4 regions of the Streptomyces sp. NPDC088915 genome follow, and region 3 is predicted to be linked to each of the others. Evidence: riboswitches for the same ligand, from Rfam matches in the RefSeq annotation. Region 3 holds a riboswitch; each other region holds the start of a gene.

Region 1 (3,198 bases), on a different contig from region 3:
TCGGCGGGCGGACGTAGCGGGTGCCGTACGACTGGACCCAGCCGTGCCGGGTGACGAGGTAGCCGTCGAGCTGCTCGGCGAAGTACTGCACCATGTCGTTGCGCTCGGGCTCGCCGTGCACCAGGACGTCGACGCCGGTCTTCTCCTGGTACGCCACCACCTCCCGGATCTCGTTCCTGATCCGCTCCTCGTACCCGGCCGTGTCGATCCGGCCGGCCCGCAGGTCGGCGCGGGCCGCGCGCAGCTCGTCGGTCTGCGGGAAGGAGCCGATGGTGGTGGTCGGGAGCAGCGGGAGGCCCAGGTGGGCGCGCTGGGCGGCGGCCCGCTCGGCGTACGGCTGCGAGCGGCGGGCATCGGCCCCGGTGACGGCCCCGGCGCGGGCGCGCACGGCCGGGTTCCGGGTGATGGGGGAGGTGGCGCGGGAGGCGAGGACGGCGCGGTTGGCGGCCAGCTCGCCGGCGATCGCGTCCGTCCCCCGCGACAGGCCCCTGGCCAGCGTGGCGAGCTCGGCGGCCTTCTGCCGCGCGAAGGAGAGCCAGCGCAGGATCTGCGGGTCGACGCCCTTCTCGGCCGCCGCGTCGAGCGGCACGTGGAGCAGGGAGCAGGAGGCGGAGACGTCGACCCGGTCGGCCAGGCCGAGGAGGGTGCCGAGGGTGGCCAGGGACTTCTCCAGGTCGTTGACCCAGATGTTGCGGCCGTCGACCACACCGGCGACGAGCCGCTTCCCGGGCAGCCCGCCGACGGCGGCGAGCCCCTCCAGGTTGGCGGCGGCCGGGCCGGTGAAGTCGAGCGCGAGACCCTCGACGGGCGCCTCGGCCAGGACGGGCAGGGCGTCGCCGAGCCGGTCGAAGTACGAGGCGACGAGGAGCCGCGGCCGGTCGGTGAGCGCGCCGAGGTCGCGGTAGGCGCGCGCGGCGGCGTTCAGCTCGGCCGGGGTCCTGTCCTGGACGAGCGCGGGCTCGTCGAGCTGCACCCACTCGGCGCCGGCCGCGCGCAGGTCCGCGAGGACCTCCGCGTACACCGGCAGGAGCCGGTCGAGCAGGGTCAGCGGATCGAAGCCGGCGGCCACGCCCGGTGCGGGCTTGGCGAGCAGCAGGTAGGTGACGGGTCCGACGAGGACCGGACGGGCCGTCAGCCCCAGGGCGAGGGCCTCCTCCAGCTCCGCGACCTGCTTCGAGGAGTCGGCCGTGAAGACCGTGTCCGGGCCCAGCTCCGGCACCAGGTAGTGGTAGTTGGTGTCGAACCACTTCGTCATCTCCAGCGGAGCGACGTCCTGGGTGCCGCGCGCCATGGCGAAGTAGCCGTCCAGCGCGTCGGCGGCGACGGCCTCGCGGTGCCGCGCGGGGATCGCGCCCACCATGACGGTGGTGTCCAGGACGTGGTCGTAGTACGAGAAGTCGCCGGTCGGCACCTCGTGGACACCGGCCCCGGCGAGCTGCCGCCAGTGCGTGCGGCGCAGTTCGGCGGCGGTGGACCGGAGGGCGCCGGCGGTGACGCGGCCCTTCCAGTAGCCCTCGACCGCCTTCTTCAGCTCCCGGTCCCGGCCCTGACGGGGGTGGCCGTACACGGTGGCCCGTGCTGCCGCGGCTGCGGACTTCGTGGTCACGGAGATCTCCTTCGCGAGATGAATCCCTGAGGTCCCGGGGACGGGACGAGGACGCGAAGGGGCGACGGACCGGACGGTTGCGAACACGCGCGGCGGGGCGCGGTCGTCCGTCGGTATGTACGCCGACCCGCCCTCGAGGTCACCGGGATGTCCGCGCGCGGAATCGTCCGCGTGCGGGCAACGGGCAGGTCTTCGGACTCACGGGCACGTCGCGCTGTACACGACTCCTACTGGCCGTCGCTTCCCAGACCCTTCCCGGGCCCAGTGCGTATGACGGCGGTCGTTCCCGCTCACCGCTGCGGGGCAGTCCCGGATTCCCACCGGGTTCCCTCTTACGACGCCTCCCGCCTGGCGGACGGGGGCGAACCAGCTGCCCGGCCAGGGTACGGGGTCTGCACCGGGAGTGGGGACGGGTATCTCGCCATTCGGGCGAGCCGACGAGACGCGCGGGTGAACGGCGGGGGGACGGGGACGGATCTGCGGGACGTACGGGGACGGGCGTACGGGCCGGGCACGCGGGCGGGCGTACGGGACCGGACGTGCGGGACCGGGCGTACGGATCGGGCGTGCGGGACCGGGCGTACGGATCGGGCACGCGGCCGGGCGCACGGGACCGGACGCACGGACCGGGTGTGCGGGACCGGACCCACGGGCCGGGCGTGCGGCACGGCACGGCAGCGGGGCCGGGGGCGGCACCACCCGCCCCCGGCCCCTCGCCGTACCGCCGCCGGGTCCTCTCTCGGGACCCTCCACCGGGCCTCTTCCCCGGCGGCGGGCGCCGGCCTCCTCAGGCCGGCCGTCCGGGCGTCTCCGCCCGGTCGTACAGGGGGAACCCCCGATCGGCCTTCCGGCCGCCGCCCACGACCCCGACGCGCCGGATGCCGCCGCCCGGACCGGCGCTCACGCCGCCACCTCGGCGGCCGTCACCGTGCGGACGAGGTGGCGGGAGTACGCCTCCGGGGTGAAGAAGAGGGGCAGTTCGGCGGCGAGCGCGGCGCTCTCGAAGAGTGCCCGCACCTCGTCGAGCGCCGCCCACGGGAACTCGGCGCCGAGCGCGGCCAGTTCGCGGTCGAGCAGTTCCAGGACCGTGCCGCGGTCGACGGTCCGGTGCCGGAGCCACTGCCAGATCTGGACGCGGGCGATCTCGGCGGTCGCGGCGTCCTCCACCAGGCCGTCGACCGTGACCGACCCCTGCCCGCGGATCCAGGCGTCGAAGTAGCGCAGCACCACGGTGATGTTGGCGCGGACGCCCTCCTCGGTCGGCGGCCCGCCGACCCGGCGCACCGCGAGCAGCTCCCCGGCGGTCACCCGCACGTCCTCGCGGGCCCGGTCGAGCTGGTGCGGGCGGTCCCCGAGCACCCCGTCGAAGACCTCGCGGCAGACCGGCACCAGGCCCGGGTGGGCCACCCGGGAGCCGTCGAAGCCGTCCTCCGCCTCCCGCTCCTTGTCCAGGCGGACCGCGGCGAGCACGGCCTCGTGCGCCGCCGGGTCCCCGGCGGGGACCCGGGCGGCCGTGGCGCCGATCGCATGGGCGCCGCGCCGGTGGCAGGTCCGCACGAGCAGCTCGGTGTACGCCCGCATGAACGGCGCCG
Region 2 (3,198 bases), on a different contig from region 3:
CGCCCGCCGACGACCACCGGGATCCTGGCCCCCCCGATCACGGCCGGCAGGGCGTCGTCGCTGTGCAGCGAGAACGCGAGCGCGCCGTCGACGTGGCCCCCGCCGAGATAGCGGGCGATCCGCTCGTGGTCCCCCGGTCCCTCCACCCACAGCAGCACCAACTGGGAGTCGTGCGCCGTCAGTTCCCGGCTGATGCCGCGCACCTGCTGCTCGAAGAACGGGTCGGAGAAGATCCGGAACTCGGGCTCCGCGATGATCACGGCCACGGCGCCGTTGCGCCGGGTGACCAGGGTGCGGGCCGCGTGGTTGGGGACGTAACCGAGCTCCTCGACGGCCCTGCGCACCTTCTCGACCAGGGGGGCGCGCACGCCCGCGCCCCCGTTGACGACCCGGGAGGCCGTGGCGCGGGACACGCCGGCGCGCGCGGCGACCGCCTCCAGCGTGGGGCGGGGCTCCGTGGTCTGCTCGGGCAAGGCGGGCGCTCCTCGACTGCGTCGGCTGGGCGGCGTACCGGTCGTACGGGGTGCGCACGGGTACGGTGTGCGTTCTCGTCCGGCCCAGGATATCTGTAGCCCCCACCTTCTGAGAGCGCTCCCAAGAGGAACGTGCTCCCGCGGACACGACGTCCCGGAAACCCCGTCGGTTCCTCCCCGGGGCCTTCGTCGGGCACTACGGCATCGACCGCGCGGCCGTCCGCGTCCCGGCCGATCAGGGACCCCGGCACGAGCGGCACCCGCACGCGACACGACACCGCCCCGCGTGCTCCTGGCACGCGGGGCGGTGTCGTACGCGTCGGCGGGTCAGCCCGCGGCCGGGGCCTCGACCCGGGCCGGAGTCTCCCCGTCGGCCGTCCGGGCGGCCAGCGCCTTCTGGGCGAGGTAGCCGAAGACCACGGCGAACACCGCCCACAGCACGACCTGGACGCCCAGCGAGGCCAGGCGGAACTCCCACAGCAGCTTGGCGGGGAAGCCCGCCTTGACCGCGTCGTCGTTCGCCGGAAGGACCGCGAAGGCGACGCCCGTCACGACGACGAAGCCGAAGCCGGCCGCCAGGCTCGCGTTCCAGTTGCCCAGGCGCGGCGCCAGCCGGCGCCCGGCGATCACCGCGGCGACGCCGAGCAGCACGCTGAGCAGGATCATCAGGAAGAACAGGGTGGTGCGCTTCCCGATGGTGTCGGGGTTGCCGACGGCCGGCGGGGTCGCCGGGTACTTCAGGAACGGCACCAGGTAGACGGTGGTGAAGGCCGCGGCCGCGGTCAGCGCCGCGGTGGCCCGCGGACTGAACCGGCCGACGCGGCCGAGCGCGAACGAGAAGGCGAGCGCGGCGATGCCGCCCAGCGCCACCCCGTAGACCAGGACGCCGGTGGCCAGGCCGAAGGTGGACTGCACGGGACGGCTGACCACCTCCTCCTCTTCCTCCTCGGCCGCTCCGGCGCCGCCGTGGTCGCCGTGTCCGGCGTGAGCCGCCTCCTGGGCGGCCTGGGCCTCCTCCACGGCGATGGAGCCGTTCACGGAGGGCTCACCGCCCACGTAGGCCACGGCGAAGGCGAACAGACCGGCGATCAGGCCCGCGAGCATGCCGCGGACCAGCAGGGTTCTCACAGTCGAGGCGTGCATGTGCTCGTCGCCCCTCAGTGGCACGGGAAGCCGAGCAGGTGGCGCCCGTCGTGCACCCACTCGTGCACGTCCGAGCCCGCGAAGAGGGAGGTGGCACCCTGCTCCGCGCCCACGAAGTACAGCGCGATCAGCGCGAGAAGGCCGACGAAGAAGGCCCAGGGCAGCACGGCCCGTACGGGCAGCGGAGCCGGTACGGCGACGGAAGGGGTGGAAACGGCAGCGGAGACGGCAGCCTCGGCCATGATGAAACCTCCTGCGGGAACGCGCGTCCCAAACGGTGGTGCAGGACGACGGTCCACGGGTCTGACTCACCGCGGCCTCCCCTGCCAGGGGAAGGCCTCGGCATACAGTGGCGCGACCGTGCCGGGTTCCCACCGGACTTCCGTATCGCCGTCGTCACGCTGTTCAAATGTCGCCTGACGGTACCGCGTGACGTGGACATTGTTAAGGGCGTGAGGCCTGTATCACCTCCGTGCGCCCCCGCGCGGAGCCCCCGCCTCCCCGCGGCCCGTACGGTACGGGGGACCGCCCCGCCGCCCCGTACCGGCGCCGACCGCGAAGGATCCCGATGACAGTCCGGCTGACGCTCGTCCCGCCCGCCACGAACGACGCGCTGCGCGAGGTCCGGTTCGACGACGACAGCCCCCTCGACCCGGCGGGACTCGCCCGCGCCGAGGCCCTCGCGGCCGCCGTGGACCCCGCCACGCGCGCGTACGCCTCGCCGTCCGCGCGCTGCCTCGGCACCGCCCGGGCCCTCGGCCTGCGGGCCGAACCGGCGGCCGGTCTCGCCGGCTGCGCCATGGGCCGGTGGCGGGGGAGGACCCTGGACGACGTCGCCGCCACCGAGGAGGCCGCGCTCGCCGCCTGGCTCTCCGACCCGGAGGCCGCGCCGCACGGCGGTGAGTCCCTCCGCGACCTGCGCGTCCGGGTCGGGGCCTGGCTCGACGCGCTCCGGGAGGGATCGGGACGCGTCACGGCCGTCGTCGAACCCGACGTCGTGCGCGCCGCGACCGTCCACGCCCTCGGGGTGCCGGACGCGACCGCCCGGCGCCTGGACGTCCGCCCCCTGACGGCCGTTCACCTCAGCGGACGCGGCGGACGCTGGAACCTGCGCGCCGGCGAGCCGCTCACCTGCTGACGCGGAGAGAGGGAGGGGGCCACCCGGTGGCCCCCTCCCTCTCTCCGTACGCGCGCCTCTAGAGGGGGCGCTTCCACTCCTTCAGGAGCAGATAGCCCAGGTACGCCCCTCCGACGGCCATCGTGTAGAGCCCGACCGGCAGGTCGTCGAAGAGCGGGAGCTGCTGGGCCGCGAGGTCCGCGAGGACCAGGAGCAGCGCGCCCAGCACGGTCGACATGACGAGCTGGGGCCCGCCGCTGCGGGTGACCCGCTTGGCGATCTGCGGCGCCGTCAGGGAGACGAAGGCGATCGGACCGGCCACGCCGACCGCGCCCGCGGACAGCACGATCGACAGGGTGACCGCCGCCGCCGCGGTCCGGTCCGGGCGGGCGCCCAGACCGGTGGAGAGGTCGTCGCCCATCTCGCCGACGGTCAGCGGCCGCGCGAGGAGCGCCGCGAGCGGCA
Region 3 (3,198 bases):
GTCCCCGAACCCGGACGCCTTCCAGCCGCCGAAGGTGTGGTACGCCACGGGGACCGGGATCGGGACGTTGACGCCGACCATCCCGGTGTCGACCCGGCGCGCGAACTCGCGGGCGGTGTCGCCGTCCCGGGTGAAGAGGGCGACGCCGTTCCCGTACGCGTGCTCGCTGGGCAGCCGGAGCGCCTCCTCGAAGTCGGCGGCGCGCACGACGCACAGCACCGGGCCGAAGATCTCCTCGCGGTGGATCCGCATCTCCGGGGTGACCCGGTCGAAGAGCGAGGCGCCCGCGAAGAAGCCGTCCTCGTGGCCGGGCAGGGTGAACCCGCGTCCGTCGACGACGAGTTCGGCCCCCTCCTCCACGCCGATGTCGACGTAGCGGGTGACCCGTTCCAGGGCGTCCCGGCTCACCAGCGGCCCGAAGTCGGCCTCCGGGTCGTCGGAGCGGCCGATCCGGAGGGCGGCGACGCGCTCCTTCAGTGCGGCCACCAGCCGGTCGGCGGTCTCCTCGCCGACGGGCACGGCGACGGAGATCGCCATGCAGCGCTCGCCCGCCGAGCCGTAACCGGCCCCCACCAGGGCGTCGACGGCCTGGTCGAGGTCGGCGTCGGGCATCACGATCATGTGGTTCTTGGCGCCGCCGAAGCACTGGGCGCGCTTGCCGTGGGCGGCGGCCGTCGCGTAGATGTGCGCGGCGACCGGGGTGGAGCCGACGAAGCCGAGGGCCTGCACGCGGGGGTCTTCGAGGAGGGTGGTGACGGCCTCCTCGCCGCCGTTGACGACGTTGAGGACACCGGCCGGGAGCCCCGCCTCCAGGAACAGCTCCGCGAGCCGGAGCGGTACGGAGGGATCGCGTTCGGACGGCTTGAGGATGAAGGCGTTGCCGCAGGCCAGGGCGGGTGCGGCCTGCCACAGCGGAATCATCGCGGGGAAGTTGAACGGGGTGATGCCGGCGACGACGCCGAGCGGGCTGCGCAAGGAGTGCACGTCGATGCCGGTTCCGGCGTTGTCGGTGAACTCCCCCTTGAGGAGGTGGGGAGCGCCGGCGGCGAACTCCACGACTTCGAGCCCGCGTTGCAGATCGCCGTGGGCGTCCGCGACGGTCTTGCCGTGCTCGGCGGACAACAGCCTCGCCAGCTCGTCGCGTTCGCCCTCGACGAGCCGGAGGAACCGCAACAGGACGCGGGCGCGCCGCTGCGGGTTCCACGCGCCCCACTCCCGCTGGGCGGCGACCGCGTCCGCGATCGCCCGCTCGGTGTCGGCGCGGCCGGCGAGCGGGACGCGGGCCTGGACGGCGCCGGTGTTGGGGTCGTACACGTCGCCGAAGAGGCCGGACGTGCCGGCGGTGTGCTTCCCGCCGATGAAATGGGTGAGTTCACGGACCATGGGGGCCTGCTCTCGTCAGGTCGGATCCGGGGATGGCACGGCGGACCGCCGGCCGCACCGGGTGGGTGCGCCGCGGGGGGACGCCGTGGGACGGGGCGGCGCGGGGCCGCCGAAGAGCTACGTGGACGCGGGGGTCGCCGCTCGCTCCGCCGGATCACCAGGGTCGTGGGTACGGACCGGTGCCATGCGTGTCTGCTCCATCCTCGTGGACAACACGGAACGCTCCGCGGCCGGTATCCTGACTCCCGGATCCCCGCGTGCCGCCCGCCTTCCCGACGGACCTCGTCAGTGACGTGTGGACGGCGGCACACTCCCCGGTCACAGTGGCGGGACCGTGCCGGATTCACACCGGCTTCCCTGCACCGCGGACCTTGTGTCACGAACATATAGTTGGACGTCCTAGTAAGTCCACCCCCGCGCCCCGCCACCATCCGTGTCGGCCGGATCCCGCCGATCCCCCTGCGGCCGGCCGGACCTCCGTCGCGCACGGGGTCTCCCGGGGCGTCCGGGCCTTCCTCCGCTCCCGAGGTCTGTCAGGCGGATCAGGACCGTCGGCGTGCCCGGAAATTCCCGGCCGCGCCCTCCGACGACCGGGCAGAATCGCGGCATGACCGCCCCGCACCTCGACGAGGAACCGCCCGAGCACCGGAGGTTCGCCCGGTACCTGGAGGCTCTGGAAGCCGTACCGGAGGAGGCCGAGGCCGAGCTGGTGTCCGCCGTCCTGCGCGACCGGGACGCGACGATGGCCGGCAGCGCGGTGGTCCGTCACCTGGACCGCAGGGCCGCCGGCCTCCTGGCCGGCCCGCACTTCACGGAATGGGCCCGGCGCCTCGCCGAGACCGTCGCGGCCCACGACTTCCCCGCCCGCCGCCTGCGCGAGTGGTCCCTGCTCCACGCCCTCGTACAGGACGAGGCCCGGTCCCCCGGAGAACTCCTCGACGCGTCCGACTGGCTCCAGCGCACGGCCGCCTCCCGGCGCTTCGCGACGCCGCCCACCGCCCTCGCGCTCCTGGCCGAACGGGGACGCACCCGCCGCGTCCGGAGCGAGGCGAGCCGAATGCTGTGGTACGGGCCGGTCCTTCGCGGCCGGTCGTCGGCGCACGAGCCGCCGGTCTGAGCGGACGGACCCGCGCGGGTCGTTCGACACCGCCCCGTACGCGGAGCGGGCCGCCGTCCACCACCTCGCCCTCGTCGCCCCGGCCGAGCCCCCGGCGACTCAGGCCGCCTTGCCCGACTCCTCGGGGGCGGAGGCGGTGACGACCCGGGGAAGGGCGCCCGGGTGCTCCCGGGCCAGCCAGCGCACGAGTTCCTCGCGTACGGCGCAGCGGGTCGTCCACAGGTCGTCGGCGTCCTTGGCGGTCACGATCGCGCGGACCGTGATGGCGGTGGGCGACGTGTCCGTGACGGCCAGGTCCCAGCCGCGCCCGTCCCAGGCCGGACAGGCGGCGAGGAACTCCCGCAGGTGCGCCCGCATGAGCGCGACGGGCGTGGAGTGGTCGCAGTGGACGAAGACCGACCCCGTCATCTGGGCACCGCCCCGCGACCAGTTCTCGAACGGACGCGAGGTGAAGTACGAGACGGGCAGCGTCACCCGGCGCTCGTCCCAGGTCCTGACCGTGAGGAAGGTCAGCGTCACCTCCTCCACGAGACCCCACTCGCCGTCGACGACGACCGTGTCCCCGATGCGGACCATGTCGCCGAAGGCGATCTGGAAGCCGGCGAAGAGGTTGCCGAGCGTCGACTGCGCCGCCACGCCGGCCACGATGCCGATGATCCCGGCCGAGGCCAGCAGCGACGTGCCGAGGGTGCGGAAGG
Region 4 (3,198 bases), on a different contig from region 3:
GCTGCGCATGACCTCCATCGCGCGCGCCGCGGGCATCAGCCGCCAGACCCTCTACAACGAGTTCGGCTCGAAGGAGGCCATCGGCAACGCCCTGGTCCAGCGCGAGCTGGAGGGCTTCCTGATCGGCATCGAGCGCGAACTCGACGCCCACCGGGGCGCGTTGGAGGATGCGGCGGCGGCCGGCGTCGGCTACACGCTCCAGCAGACCGTGGACAACCCCCTCATCAAGAGCGTCCTGGTCGCGGCCCGGGGCGGCGAGGACGACCTCCTCGCCTACCTCACCACCCGCACGGAGCCGGTCTTCGGCACGGCGATGGCGATGCTCGACGCGTACGCGATCGAGGCCTGGCCCGACGTGGACGAGGAGTCGCGCGGCCTCGCCGTCGAGACGGTCGTGCGGCTCACCGTCAGCCACATCGTCCAGCCGGTGGCCTCCCCGGCGGAGACGGCGGCGCGCATCGCCAGGATCACGGCGAGGATCGCGTACCCGGGCGGCACCTGAGGCGTACCCCGTCCGGGCCCGGAGGCCGTACCCCGCCCCGGTCCGCACGTGCGACGAGGCCCGGTGCCGAACACGGGGGATCTTCGGCACCGGACCTCTGTTGAATATTCTACGAGATCCTCCGGAGTGCTCGCGCACGGCCCACCGCCCGACGGGCGGAGCGCGGGCGGACGGGGTACACCTCCCCTGAGACGCGGACCCGGCCGCACCCGGCCGGGACGACCCCCGCCCGCGTCGCCGACGCCGAGGAGGAGGCCGCCGTGGAAGGCAGGAGCAAGGGTTTCGTGCAGTCCTTCAACCGTCTCGGGGGATACGGGTTCGTCGTCCCCGTCGGCTCCGAGGAGCAGGTCTGGTTCAGCGCGGAGGACATCGAGGACGAGAGCAGGACCGTCTCGGAGGGGCAGCAGGTCTCCTTCGTCCTGGTCCTCGGGGACGGCCGCTTCGAGGCCAGGGAACTGCGCGTCTGACGCCCCCCGCGCCCCGGGGCGCGCCCCCGGGCCGGTGGTACTGTGCCGAGGCCAGTCGCACCTTTGTACGCGCCCGAACGGGTGTGTGCACGGGTCGGGGAATCCGGTGCGAGACCGGAACTGACGCGCAGCGGTGAGGGCGACGGGCGGAGCATCGGCCACTGGGCGGCGACGACGGCCCGGGAAGGCGCCCCGTCCGGCCGACCCCGAGTCCGAAGACCTGCTGGCGGCCCCGGCGGCCCGCCCGTCCGGGGAGCACCGTACGACAGGCTCCGCGTATGAGCCGTGGCCGCAGAGGAAGTCCCGTGCCGCTCGCACACCCCGTCCGCTCCGCCGTGCCGTTCCTCACCGGAGCCCTGCTCCTGACCGCGACCGGTTGCGGCGCGGGAACCGCACCCGCCCCCGACCGGCCCGCGCGCGGCGCCGCCGGAGACGCGAAGGCCGGATACCCGGTCACCCTCGACGACAACTGCGGACGGCCCGTCCGCGTCGAGCGCGCGCCCGAGCGGGCCGTCGCCCTCGACCAGGGCGCGGCGGAGATCATGCTCTCCCTCGGGCTCGCCGACCGCATGGTGGGCACCGGCACCTGGACGGACCCCGTGCTCAAGGGCCTGGAGGAGGAGAACGCGAAGGTCCCGCGCCTCGCCGACCGCTACCCCTCCGTCGAGAAGGTCCTCGACGCCGAACCCGACTTCGCCGCCGCCTCCTTCGCGTACACCCTCGGCAAGGGAGGGGTGGCGCCCCGCGAGCGGTTCGAGCAGCTCGGCGTCCCCACGTACCTCTCGCCCACCGATTGCGTCGGCAAGGACAACAGCGGGGACGGCGACGGGGTCCGCGTCCGGCCGCTCACCATGGAGACGGTCTACGGCGAGATCCGCGACCTGGCCCGGATCTTCGGGGTCCGGGAGCGCGGCGAGGAGCTCGTTGCCGAGCTCAAGGGCCGGGTGACGAAGGCGACTTCGGGTGGAGACTTCGAAAACGCCACGGTCCTCTACTGGTTCGCCAACTCCGAGGCGCCCTACATGGCGGGCTGCTGCGGCGCCCCCGGCATCGTCTCCCGCGAGCTGGGCGCGAAGAACGTCTTCGACGACACCAAGGAGGAGTGGCCCCAGATCAACTGGGAGACCGTCGCCGACCGCGACCCCGACGTCCTCGTCATCGGCGACCTCACCCGCCGCTCGCAGTCGGCCGAGAGCGCCGCCAAGAAGATCGGGTTCCTGGAGTCCGACCCGGTCACCCGCAGCATGACCGCGGTCAAGAACAAGCGGTACGTGCTCCTCAGCGGCCAGGCGCTCAACCCCACGATCCGCACCGTCGAGGCCGTCGAGAAGGTGGCGGCCGCGCTCCGCTCGTACGGTCCCGCGAAGTGACGGCCACCACCTCTCCGGCTGCCGCTTCGATACGGAAGGGAGCCGCGGCCCTGCTGTGGACGGCGGGCGGACTCGCGCTCCTGGCCGCGTCGATCGCCGTGGCCATCACCATCGGCCCGGCCCGCATCGGCGTCGCCGACGTGTGGTCGACGGTCGCCGCCCACCTCGGCGGGGGCGCCCCGGCGCTCTCCCCGATCCGCGACGGGATCGTGTGGGACCTGCGGCTTCCCCGCACCCTCCTCGCCGCCGTCTGCGGCGCCGGACTCGCCCTGTGCGGCGCGGTGATGCAGTCGCTGCTGCGCAACCCGCTCGCCGACCCCTTCGTCCTCGGCGTCTCCTCCGGCGCCTCGACCGGCGCGGTCGCGGTCGTCGTCCTCGGGATCGGCGGGGGAGTCCTCTCCGTCACCGGCGGCGCGTTCCTCGGGGCGGTCTGCTCCTTCGCGCTCGTGCTGCTGCTCAGCCACACCCTCGGCGGCTCGACGGACCGTGTGGTCCTCTCCGGGGTCGCCGCCATGCAGCTCTTCTCGGCCCTCACCTCCTTCGTCGTGATGACGGCCGCCGACGCGGAGACCACCCGGGGCGTCCTCTTCTGGCTGCTCGGCTCCCTCGCCGGGGCCGGCTGGAACGACGTGTGGGTGTGCCTCGGGGTCCTCGCGGCGGCCCTGGTGATCTGCGTCGGACACGCGCGGACCCTGGACGCGTTCGCCTTCGGGGAGGAGGCCGCAGCCTCGCTCGGCGTCGCCGTCGCCCGGACCCGGCTCGTCCTCCTGTGCGTCACCGCGCTCCTGACGGCCGCCCTGGTCTCCGCCGCCGGGGCCGTCGGCTTCGTCGGACTCGTCCTGCCGCACGCCGCCCGCGC

Evidence for each region. Region 3 has a riboswitch for cobalamin ahead of ACIP5O_RS18290 (CoA-acylating methylmalonate-semialdehyde dehydrogenase). Riboswitches for the same ligand answer to the same signal wherever they lie in the genome.
Region 1: it holds a riboswitch for cobalamin, as region 3 does, so the genes downstream of both, metE (5-methyltetrahydropteroyltriglutamate--homocysteine S-methyltransferase) here and ACIP5O_RS18290 (CoA-acylating methylmalonate-semialdehyde dehydrogenase) in region 3, are expected to answer to the same signal.
Region 2: it holds a riboswitch for cobalamin, as region 3 does, so the genes downstream of both, ACIP5O_RS27400 (CbtB-domain containing protein) here and ACIP5O_RS18290 (CoA-acylating methylmalonate-semialdehyde dehydrogenase) in region 3, are expected to answer to the same signal.
Region 4: it holds a riboswitch for cobalamin, as region 3 does, so the genes downstream of both, ACIP5O_RS30625 (ABC transporter substrate-binding protein) here and ACIP5O_RS18290 (CoA-acylating methylmalonate-semialdehyde dehydrogenase) in region 3, are expected to answer to the same signal.

What each region holds. Positions count from the first base shown of each region.
Region 1 covers NZ_JBIVIR010000019.1:143,390-146,587, reverse strand. The annotation lists gene metE (5-methyltetrahydropteroyltriglutamate--homocysteine S-methyltransferase) at 1-1,606, opposite strand, end outside; cobalamin riboswitch at 1,793-1,941, opposite strand; gene aceB (malate synthase A) at 2,507-3,198, opposite strand, start outside.
Region 2 covers NZ_JBIVIR010000016.1:164,164-167,361, reverse strand. The annotation lists gene ACIP5O_RS27410 (LacI family DNA-binding transcriptional regulator) at 1-473, opposite strand, end outside; gene ACIP5O_RS27405 (CbtA family protein) at 801-1,616, opposite strand; gene ACIP5O_RS27400 (CbtB-domain containing protein) at 1,631-1,858, opposite strand; cobalamin riboswitch at 1,898-2,061, opposite strand; gene ACIP5O_RS27395 (histidine phosphatase family protein) at 2,185-2,754, shown strand; gene ACIP5O_RS27390 (FecCD family ABC transporter permease) at 2,813-3,198, opposite strand, start outside.
Region 3 covers NZ_JBIVIR010000009.1:154,889-158,086, forward strand. The annotation lists gene ACIP5O_RS18290 (CoA-acylating methylmalonate-semialdehyde dehydrogenase) at 1-1,383, opposite strand, end outside; cobalamin riboswitch at 1,594-1,772, opposite strand; gene ACIP5O_RS18295 (hypothetical protein) at 1,991-2,500, shown strand; partial or broken gene ACIP5O_RS18300 (mechanosensitive ion channel family protein) at 2,530-3,198, opposite strand, start outside.
Region 4 covers NZ_JBIVIR010000019.1:149,765-152,962, reverse strand. The annotation lists gene ACIP5O_RS30635 (TetR family transcriptional regulator) at 1-502, shown strand, start outside; gene ACIP5O_RS30630 (cold shock domain-containing protein) at 763-969, shown strand; cobalamin riboswitch at 1,066-1,191, shown strand; gene ACIP5O_RS30625 (ABC transporter substrate-binding protein) at 1,248-2,339, shown strand; gene ACIP5O_RS30620 (FecCD family ABC transporter permease) at 2,336-3,198, shown strand, end outside.